DNA from 3 places in the Priestia sp. SB1 genome. Region 2 is predicted to be linked to each of the others. Evidence: riboswitches for the same ligand, from Rfam matches in the RefSeq annotation. Region 2 holds a riboswitch; each other region holds the start of a gene.
The links. Region 2 has a riboswitch for cyclic di-GMP ahead of WKH56_RS12795 (glycosyltransferase family 2 protein). Riboswitches for the same ligand answer to the same signal wherever they lie in the genome.
Positions count from the first base shown of each region.

Region 1: linked by a shared signal. The riboswitch ahead of sinI (DNA-binding anti-repressor SinI) and the one ahead of WKH56_RS12795 (glycosyltransferase family 2 protein) in region 2 are both predicted to bind cyclic di-GMP.
Region 3: linked by a shared signal. The riboswitch ahead of sinI (DNA-binding anti-repressor SinI) and the one ahead of WKH56_RS12795 (glycosyltransferase family 2 protein) in region 2 are both predicted to bind cyclic di-GMP.

Region 1 is NZ_JBBJSS010000025.1:2,926-6,329, forward strand. It holds gene WKH56_RS34695 (cell wall hydrolase) at 1-223, shown strand, start outside; gene WKH56_RS34700 (RNA polymerase sigma factor) at 524-1,060, shown strand; cyclic di-GMP riboswitch class I at 1,205-1,289, shown strand; gene sinI (DNA-binding anti-repressor SinI) at 1,309-1,431, shown strand; gene WKH56_RS34710 (anti-repressor SinI family protein) at 1,464-1,601, opposite strand; gene WKH56_RS34715 (AbrB/MazE/SpoVT family DNA-binding domain-containing protein) at 1,858-2,550, shown strand; gene WKH56_RS34720 (sensor domain-containing protein) at 2,716-3,404, opposite strand, start outside.
Region 2 is NZ_JBBJSS010000003.1:438,974-442,377, reverse strand. It holds gene WKH56_RS12800 (sensor domain-containing protein) at 1-592, shown strand, start outside; gene WKH56_RS12795 (glycosyltransferase family 2 protein) at 626-2,128, opposite strand; cyclic di-GMP riboswitch class I at 2,152-2,237, opposite strand; gene WKH56_RS12790 (hypothetical protein) at 2,474-3,301, opposite strand.
Region 3 is NZ_JBBJSS010000014.1:55,719-59,122, reverse strand. It holds gene WKH56_RS32595 (hypothetical protein) at 630-752, shown strand; gene sinI (DNA-binding anti-repressor SinI) at 817-948, opposite strand; cyclic di-GMP riboswitch class I at 968-1,052, opposite strand; gene WKH56_RS32585 (hypothetical protein) at 2,503-3,000, opposite strand; gene WKH56_RS32580 (bifunctional lytic transglycosylase/C40 family peptidase) at 3,021-3,404, opposite strand, start outside.

The DNA.
Region 1 (3,404 bases), on a different contig from region 2:
ACCTGGCGTTATTAGTCAACCAAATGCGTTTACAGCTTTAAATGATGGACAATACGCTTTGGCACCAAATCAATCCGCTTATAGAGCAGTAACGGATGCATTTAAAGGATGGGATCCTACCAATGGGGCTGTCTATTATTATAATCCTACAACTGCAACAAATAAATGGATATTTACACGCAAAGCATACAAGAGAATCGGTAGTCACGTTTTTGCTTATTAGCTTTAAATAGTTAGAGTACAAATGAAGTAATATATTTTTAGCTATTATATATTCGTATAATTGACTTACATAGAATATGCAGTCATTTATGATCTAGATGTTTTAAAGGTTTAATATAACTTTTATGGAAAAAACATGATATAATTGAGTTGCCATTCGATTTTAATACATCTTATACGTTTGAACCCTGACAAAAAGCTACCTCTTCTACTGATGAGGTAGCTTTTTATTTTGCTGTCATTAAGTTTTGTTCAGCATAGACAACTTAAAAGAGAATTTAACTAGTTTGGATGATTACAATTGAAGGAATTTGAATACGAGGTAACTGTAAATAGCCTAGTAGAGCAATATCAAACACAACTTTTAAATATAGCCTCAGCATATGTAAAAGACAGTCATGCGGCCGAAGACATTGTGCAGCAGGTCTGGATTAAGTACTATCAACTTCTGAAGCTAGAAGGTAAAGATAGTAAAAAATCAGCGTATGCATGGTTATATCGTGTTACTGTTAATCAGAGTATTGATTTTTTGAGAAGGGTGAAGAACAAACGAGTCATATCCTCTAACAATATAGAGATGACTCAATACTCACAAAACATTGATACTATATTATTGGAACAACATGTAATAGAAAGATTGGAAAATGAGGAACTTCTTAAAAGGATAGATATTTTACCTGAAAAGTATCAGAATGTTATTGTTTATTTTTATTTTAAAGACTTACCTTACAATGAGGTTGCTACTGCTTTAAATATTAGTTTAGGTACAGTTAAGGCAAGGCTTCATCGAGCAAAATATTTATTAAGAAAGATGTATCCAGAAAAAGGTGATAATTAGCTAAATATTTATTTGTTTTTTTATAATGCTCTTTTTTATTAGATATCAACAGTGTATGTAGGTTGTAGAAAAAAATAAATGACGATACTTTTTTTGACAAAATCCGACAACCATTATATAGTAAAATACTTATAAATTTACATATTGAGATAAAGGCAAACTAGTTGAAAAGCTAGGACGCAAAGCTACAGGTCTAAGGTCTAAGGGCTATGGCAGCTGAGCCCCCTGAATATCTGGAGGTAATTCTTATGGACAGTAAAGGACAATTAGTAGTACAAGAACTAAATCAAGAGTGGATTGAACTTATAAGGGAAGCTAAGGAATTAGAATTGACTATTGAAGAAATTAGGAAATTCCTAGAGAGTAAATAGATACAATGACCATAAACAACATTAATCATTCATTAATGTTGTTTATGGTTATTTAATTCTTGAGATCTTCTATTTAAAAACTCTTTAAATTCCTCTTGAGTAATGTCTGAATTCATCGCTTCTTTGACTAAATCTAGCCATTCCTGGGGAAGGGTAGTTAAATTATTCACTGTAATATTCCTCCTCTACAACTTGTCCTATTATAAAGTAAATTACTTTTCAATATAACCCATAAAGTAAAAATTATTACTTTTAACCTATTATTTAATAATATATGATATTTTTGGAATAAATACAGTTATTTGGTTTATGGAAAACCAAAATTTTAATGACCTAGCTAAGCCAATAAAGACGTAAGCAATGAATAGTAAGCAGATTCAAGGTTGACCTTTATTTAAGGAAGTAAAACTGAAAGGATTTTTATTAGTGAAAAAGGACGAATCACTTACAGAATACTTAATAATTGATAATATGGGGAGGATAAAGATACCACCTCTGTTTTTAAAGAATGCTAATATCCATCCATCTTCTAAAATACAATTCTTCAACTATAAAACCTTTTTTGTTATGAGACAGGTTAAATTTTTACCGGTACGGTTGGAGAAAAAAGCAGCAAAAAATTTGACTAGATCTATCAACGAATTAGGCTGTATTGTAATTCCAAAGATGCTTCGCGAAATACATGATATAAATTTACACGAGGAAATAGAAGTGAAAGTCATTAATACGAGCATTGTTTTAAAGAAGAAAAAAGAGGAAAATAAACCTACAGGTCTAATAAGGGAACCTTTAGAACCTGAACTGAATAAGTTATCTTTACTTGAAATTAAAGAAGGGAGGGTAAAACTCCCTTCTTCTGTGCTCAAATCTCTCGATTTAGAAGAACATATACAATTACAGTTCTTCATCAAAGGGAATAATACTATTGTCGCAAAAAAACACAAGTATGAATTTCCTACAGAAGGAATTCTTTTGTTTACAGGGCAATCACGGGTAATAAAGAAAGATAAATACTTAAACATTCCTAAAAAGCTCAGAGATTATTTAAACATTTATAATGGCGATACCTTGGAAATTACAACATTAGGAGATCAATTAATTATAAAAAAAGCTCTTTAGAAAATTTAAACACGTCATTGTATAAGATATTCTTATTAAAATTAAAAAAGTAATTGCAGTTTAATTAGGTAACTGCAATTACTTATTCATGTTGTTATAGAATTATTTATCAGTCTTGGAAAAAGAACTCTCAGCATCTGTTTTACCGATACGTAATAATTTTTTCTATGAGGTTAAAATATTATACATCTTCTCAGGTAGTTGAGGTTCATAAAATATGAAACCTTGGCCGACTTGACAGCCTTTCTCTATTATAAATTGTAACTGTTCTTCGGTTTCAATTCCTTCTACGACTATATTCAAGCCCAATTTTTCCCCCATTTGAATAATTGTTTCCACGAGGACTTTTCCTATTTGATCCAAATCATCAATAAATGATTTATCAATTTTTAACGTATTAATTGGTAAATATCTGAGGTGGCTCAGAGAGGAATAACACGTTCCAAAATCATCCATGGCTACTTTAATCCCTAAGTTTTGGAGAGGTATCAGGACTTCTTTTAAATCTTGGTTGTATTGGATTACGTTTTCCGTAATTTCAATTTCAAGAAAAGATGGATTAAGTCCTGTTTTTTTCAAGATATCTTCCACATCTTTTACAAATTCCGGTGATTTCAATTGAATAGGCGATACATTTACGCCAATTTTGGTAACCCTAGAATACATATCCGTCCATGTTTTCATTTGATTGCATGCCTGTTCTAATACCCAGTTTCCAACTGGTACAACCAATCCTAGCTCTTCTAAAATAGGTAAAAATTCATCGGGATAGACAATACCATACTTCACACTATTCCAACGAATAAGCGCTTCTACTCCTATTACTTCAAAGGTTTTTAAATCAACAAGTGGTT
Region 2 (3,404 bases):
AACACATTTAATTATTGAACTCGGCGACTGGGTGATCGAGAACGTCTGCAAGCAGCTGCAGCAGTGGAAGAATCAAGGATTACAAACCGTGCCCGTTTCGATTAACGTCTCGTCTAAACATTTGCTGAAACGCGGATTTGTAGAGCACGTTCAACAAACGTTAGCTCATTACAACATCGACCCTTCATTTATTGAATTTGAAGTGACGGAAAGCTCCATTATTCAGTATGAAGAACACGTAAAAAAAGTGATGGACGAATTAAAGAAAAGTGGCGTAACGTTTGCATTAGATGATTTTGGCACCGGCTTTTCTTCGCTATCACATTTAAAAGACTTCGAATTTAACACGTTAAAAATCGATAAAACGTTTATTCAACACGCGACTGATAAAGGAAAGCAGCAGGCGATTACAAAAAGCATTTTGTACTTAGCTCATGCTCTTAACATGAAAGTGATCGCAGAAGGCGTTGAAACAAAAGAGCAGCTCGCCTTTTTACAAAAGCACGAATGTTCCTTTATTCAAGGCTATATCGTTAGTCAGCCGGCTGTTCCTCAAAAAATCGCTGAATATTTAAAGAGGCGATTTCTATAAAAAAGTGATGTCTCAACAGAGACATCACTTTTTTTACGCTTGAATAGGTTTTCGAAGCGTCCAAATTTGGTAAAACATATAAAGGGACTGATAGATGGTCAAATACGTCAGCAGAATCCAGCCGTTCATTAAGTACGGGTAAATAGCTTGCTGTACAGAAGGACTCGTTAAGTAGTCACGGAAGTAAATGCACAGAACAACAATCATTCCTGTAAACGCAAAGCCTGTTAAAATGCCTTGCCCTAATTTACTGCGCGTTTTTCCGTTTTCTGCGTTGTATTGATTCGCCCAGCCGTCTTTTTTATTAGCCGCAAGCCTCTCTAGCCACACTTGACCGAACGTAATTAAATTCACCCATAAATAAATTTCCGGACTAATCAAAAGACCAGCCAGTATTACATCAATCGGCCTGTGCATCGGCGTTTTGACAGCGAGCATAATATTTAACACAGAAGCTAACGCAATTGGAATGATCCAAAGCCACGACCAGTAAAATTGATCGGTCGCAAGCGCAGCCGATAACAATACAATAAACAGCAGGCGAATGAGCAAATCACACAGCGTTTTGATCTGTGAACGCCACAGCTTTCCTTTATGCTTGGTTCTGACGTCCAAGTTTCCGTTTGTCAGTAAATCAACGGTTCCAGACTTCCATTTATTACGCTGTTCACGGTACGTATGATAGCTTCTCATCGAGTCCACAAAGCAGCGAGCGCCGGGACTGATTAACGTTTTCCAATTGGATTTTTGCAGCTGCCACGTCAGCAGCATATCTTCAACGTCGCTGTCATTTTGCCAAGGACCGTCAAGTTTATTTTCTTCCACTATATTTTGAAGCGCTTCAGGACGAAACAACGTAGCCTGACCGCCGAGTACATACGTGCTTCCGCCGTGATACTGAAGATCTAACAGCCAGCTTGCCATATCCTGCTTTTGCTGATGCGTCCACCACCGGGCTATCGGTCCGCCGTACTCGCCGCTTGCCAGCTTTTCCTCATAGTGCACATCATCTTTTGAGAGCGAGCTTTTCTTTTTAGGCATTCTCATCGTATATTTTGCCATCACGCCGCCGATGTTTCGCGACGTCATCAAATCTTCCCATAAATTAATGAGTGCTTTTGGAGCCAAACGGCTGTCTGCATCCATCCCTAAAATCGCTTTAATCGACTCTTTATACAGCTGCTGATATTTCGTCAGCGTCGTATTATATAAATCCAGCGTATCTCCATATATCTTTTTCCAAGCCGTATTTAACGCGCCGACTTTTCGTTGTTTATTGCCTTCAGTGACCAGTACTTTTACATTTAAATCAAATTCATCTCCGGCCAGCTCCGCTTTTTCTTTTGTGCGGTCCGTACAGTTATCTGCAATCACAAATACATCAAGCTCCACATTATTTGGAAGAAGCTGATCGCCTAATCCTGCCAAGCAGTCGCGAATTGATTTTTCTTCATTGTGCGCCGGAATGAATGCCACAATGCGCGGCCTCATGTACGAAGCTCCAATACTTCCAGTAACGACACGCTGATTGTTCATGTTTTCCTTTACCCCCTGATATATCAGGAAACCCAGCTATCCTAGTCCTAAGGACCTTAGACCTGAAGTTTTGCGTCCCAGCCTTTCGACTGGTTTGCCTTTAACTGAACAAGTTAAGTTCATCACTTTCGTTTTCTTTAAAGAACGAAATATCTAAAATGATACTATATAACGAATATCTTTTTTAGATTTTACCATAAAAATAGGTTGAATTACCCTAAAAAAGATTCGACAAATTTCGATAAGGGATAGATTAAAACATAGAAAACCTCTGTATTTTTATATCCTAGAAGAAAAAGAGGTTAATAAAAAAGCGAACTGCCTGGGCAGTTCGCTTTTTTTAGTTTAGAATCCTAATACCTCTTTCTTAGACTGAGGTGTTTCAACAAAGAAACTTGGAGAGTTGTTCCATTGTTTCGCTACTTGCTCTCCTTCGCTTGAGTCATTGTCTATGTAAAACTTAGAACCCTTATATATGAAGGTGCCACTATTTTTGTTGAACTGATATGTGCTAAATTCCCATCCGATAGGGCCTCCATTCCAGTAATTAATGAGCTGGATATTATTGTTTCCTATTGGCTTAGGTCGTGATGAAAAAGATAATTCTTGAGATGTTTCGCCTTCTTCAAAGAACGTTGCTTTGGTTAATTTACCATCTTTTAAATAATAGGCAGGGCCGCCTTCTGAGACACTAGCTTCTCTTGTTGAAAAGAATAAGAAGTTTGGTTGATGCTTCGATAAAGTGAGGGTAAAAATCATGTTTCTTGTTTTGTTATATTGATAGTCTTTCATTTTAACATCTTGCAGGTAAACAGATGATTCGTTCGTCGGTTGAATGCCTATTTGATAATCACCTTCAAATATTTCATCTCCTTCACTAATACCAGCCCATACATCATTTGGCCCTGCAATCCATCTTTTATCTTGTAAAGAAAGTACATACACATTATAATCCTGACCTTTTGTATCTCTAAGTAAAGTGCTATAACGGCTGTTAAGCCTTGTTTCTTCTAAAGAAATCTTTTTACCCGTTAAATTAGGAGCCCTTTTATCTACTGTTATTTTAGCCGAGGATCTTTCGTTTTTAGTTGGGTGCGCTTGTTTGGAGAACAATACGATAAGTAAACTACTAATAAGAATTGCCGTTAAAGAAAGAAAAATAGATTTTCTCATATAAAAATGACCCTCCTATTCGTTTCTCTTTAGTTAAAAATTTCCAGAACATCTTAACATAGAAATTCAACCTTTATTGCTTGCTATGAAATTTTAGTGACTT
Region 3 (3,404 bases), on a different contig from region 2:
AAGTTTGTGCAAATAGAAACAAACGTCGGAGAGAAGATAAATTAACTTTATCTTTGTTCCCAAAAGGTACGATATTAAAATTACACTCTTCTCTTCTCGTATTAGTTAAAAACTTTAAAGATAATAGATGTTGTTTAAAGTTCTGTATAGCCACACAAGATTTATATTATTTTCCAATTAAGCACCCCAGCTACTTAACTGTTGGTGCCGTTTGAAAAACCTCTGTAACTTAACAATTACTCTTATTATAGGTATAACTCGTTTTTAGCTTGCTTGCTATATAATTCATTTAAATTGCACTCAAGGTTCAAAGTCTTGTGATTCATTTGATATATGGAGATACATTCGTCTAATTTGGATTTTTTAAAGCCTTATTTATATAAATTGCCCATCCCTTACCCAAACTCTTAGCATAATAATTTAATAGATCCATTTTTTTAATCAATGCATTTTAAAAAATATAGGCACTTATGAACTGTTTGCTGTAAAATCTGATTTTAAGAAACTCCTTGTAATATTAAACTATTTTATACATATTAGTTATAGAAAAAAGTAACAGATTTATTCTGAGGGGGTTATACTACACAATATTTTAGTATATAATATGATACGTTAAGAGGAGGAATATCATGGATAATTATGAAAATTATGAAAAAGGACTTTCTGAAGAATGGATTCTGTTAGTTGAAATAGCTATGAGATCCACTGTGACTAAGGAAGAATTTAAAAGATTTCTCGAAAATAAATCCTAAACAAATACTGTAGCAATAAAAAACATTAGATACCTAAAAAGTTTTGGTCTAATGTTTTTTATTGCTACAGTATTTGTTTATTTGCTAAAAACTCCTTAATTTCTTTAATAGACAGTTCTAGCTCTTTGGCTTCTCGTATAAGCTTTACCCATTCTTCATCTAACTCTTGCTTTACAGATTGGTGCGAACTATTCATAAAAAATACCTCCGGTTTCCCAGGTAGCCCAGCTGTCGTAGTAAATTGACCTTAGACCTGTAGCTTTGCGTCCTAATCTTTCAACTAGTTTGCCTTTGTCTGAATATGTAAGTTTATAACTATTTTACTGTATAGTTAGTGTCGGATTTTGTCACAATAAGTCAATATAATCAATGTTTAGACATTTATTTCAAAAACCACCTACTTTAAAACAATTGTTTATCTATTAATTATAACATGATGCTTATTAAAACTTTTATGTTTTTCAAACAATTTCTAGACTATTTAAAGTATCTAAGAACAAAACTATTAAGGAAACTCACTTTAGCTAAAAGGAAAATTAGAAGAAAAATATTAATCGTATGTTTATTTGATTAAAATAAACAACGATTAATTTCTGTTAATTTCTGTCTAAAAAGAGTTGTTGAATTATTTGACTTGCATTGGTTGTGTTCAATTTTTTCAAAACTAGCGCATTTCTTTTTTTGTAATAATATTCATTTCCAGTATTAGATTTATATAGTTGAACATTGATTAGGTTTAACGGTTTGTAAACTTTACGTACGGAATAAGTAATAGGCATTATGATCCTCCATCTGATAACATATTATTGCATAATATTACATGATTTACCTCGATTATTTAATGGGTAAAATGGATCATTGTATTGTTTTTTGAAATCTAACAAAACAATACAAACCACATAAAATAGTCATAAAGTTTTATTTAAATCACGATAACATTCTTAAAAAGATGTTATAATGCCTATATTTTAGCGTAAAAAGAACATATCTCATTTTACTCATTTAACGCCCTAAAATACAATTAAATCGACTATTTAAAGAAATAGGTCTTTATGGACTTTTTCTTTGTACAAGAATCATGACAGTTCGTAGTTTATTTAAGTTTTAAGACAGATTATTTACTGAAATTAAGTCAATATTATCTGTTATTAAAACTGCTGAACAGATTACGCATTAGTTACCAGCTACAAAAGAACTGTTTCCAATCGCAAATAAACCAACTATACGTTATTGAAGAAGCCCTTGAATATGATATTAAAGACATTATTATAGCCTCTGGTAAAGAAAAATGTACAATTGAGAATTACTTTGTTATATACTGATAGTCGGAAATAACTTATTATCAAAAGGAAAGTTTGATATTTTAGAAAAACCAAATTAATTTTCTAACGTAGATGTTCCTATATTCTTCAAGAAAAGCCAAAAGGTTTGGTGCACACTTAAGTTCATCGATAATGAACCATTTGCTATGTTATTAGGTGACGGTATTGTCAAAGCAGAAAAGCCATGTCTTAGTCAGTTTACAAAGGCATTAAAATTTGAATTAATTCTGTTACAAAGATACTTATTAATTGCATTAATTTTCTCCATAAAGGTCCTCTCTATCCCTAATCTTAGACATTAGTAGCATTCCTTTATATACTTTCATAATCAGCGCTTAAATTTGAAATACAGAGCCTGAAAATTAATTATGGTACAATACTTCTAACCAAAACCTATCTTCTATTTATTGAAGAGAATGGCTCCCTTTTTACACATATTCACCGATAAAATACATGTCGTTTTTTTGATCCATTAACAAGTGATAACAATACGCAAACTCCGGTTTTCGGATAAACATGATTTGCGATTTGATATCCTGATTATGATCAATTACTCTATTTTCCATCTGGATATGCTGACTATCAAAATACTCCTGTATGTGCATATATTCTTGAAAGTCCGAGTCATTAGTGTAAACACGTAAAACCGTATACATTTCATACGAGGTATCTTTCTGCCTGTGCTTTGTAAGTTTTTTCAAGGAGAATACTGAACTCTCACTCTTAAATTTCAGAGCAAACATTACAACAATCCACCCCGAAACAAACATAAGAGGATAAAAGAATCCACTATGAGTTAAATTAAACAGCTGACACGATACAATCAACACAACGAATGCCGTAATAGGTAGCCAATAATCGCTCCAAACGCCTTTGACATTCCTAATTACAATGGCTTTTATGCTTTCCACTTGTTCTTTTTCCATGCTCTCATCCTCTCTTTTTATTAAGCTACACGTCGCACATTTCCATTAAATCGGTCTTTCCAATACTTTGTATTTAAATCTCCCACTGACACACCTTGTGAACTGCTGTCATTAAGAAACTTACCATCTCCCAGGTATATTCCAACGTGTCCATTTATCTTATACGTATCAAAGAAAATGACGTCTCCGCGCTTCATTTCACTTGCCTTCACGACTTTACCAAGTTTGACTAAGGTATCGGTTGTCGTAGCACTGACCGGCCCTAAATCAACACCGGCTGAACTATAGGCCCACCTCACATATGAGCTACAATCAAATTTACGTGCGTTGATATCCCCTTGATTTCGTCCACCGCCCCATACATAAGGGCTTTTTCCGACAATAGATGACCCTACTTTAATCGC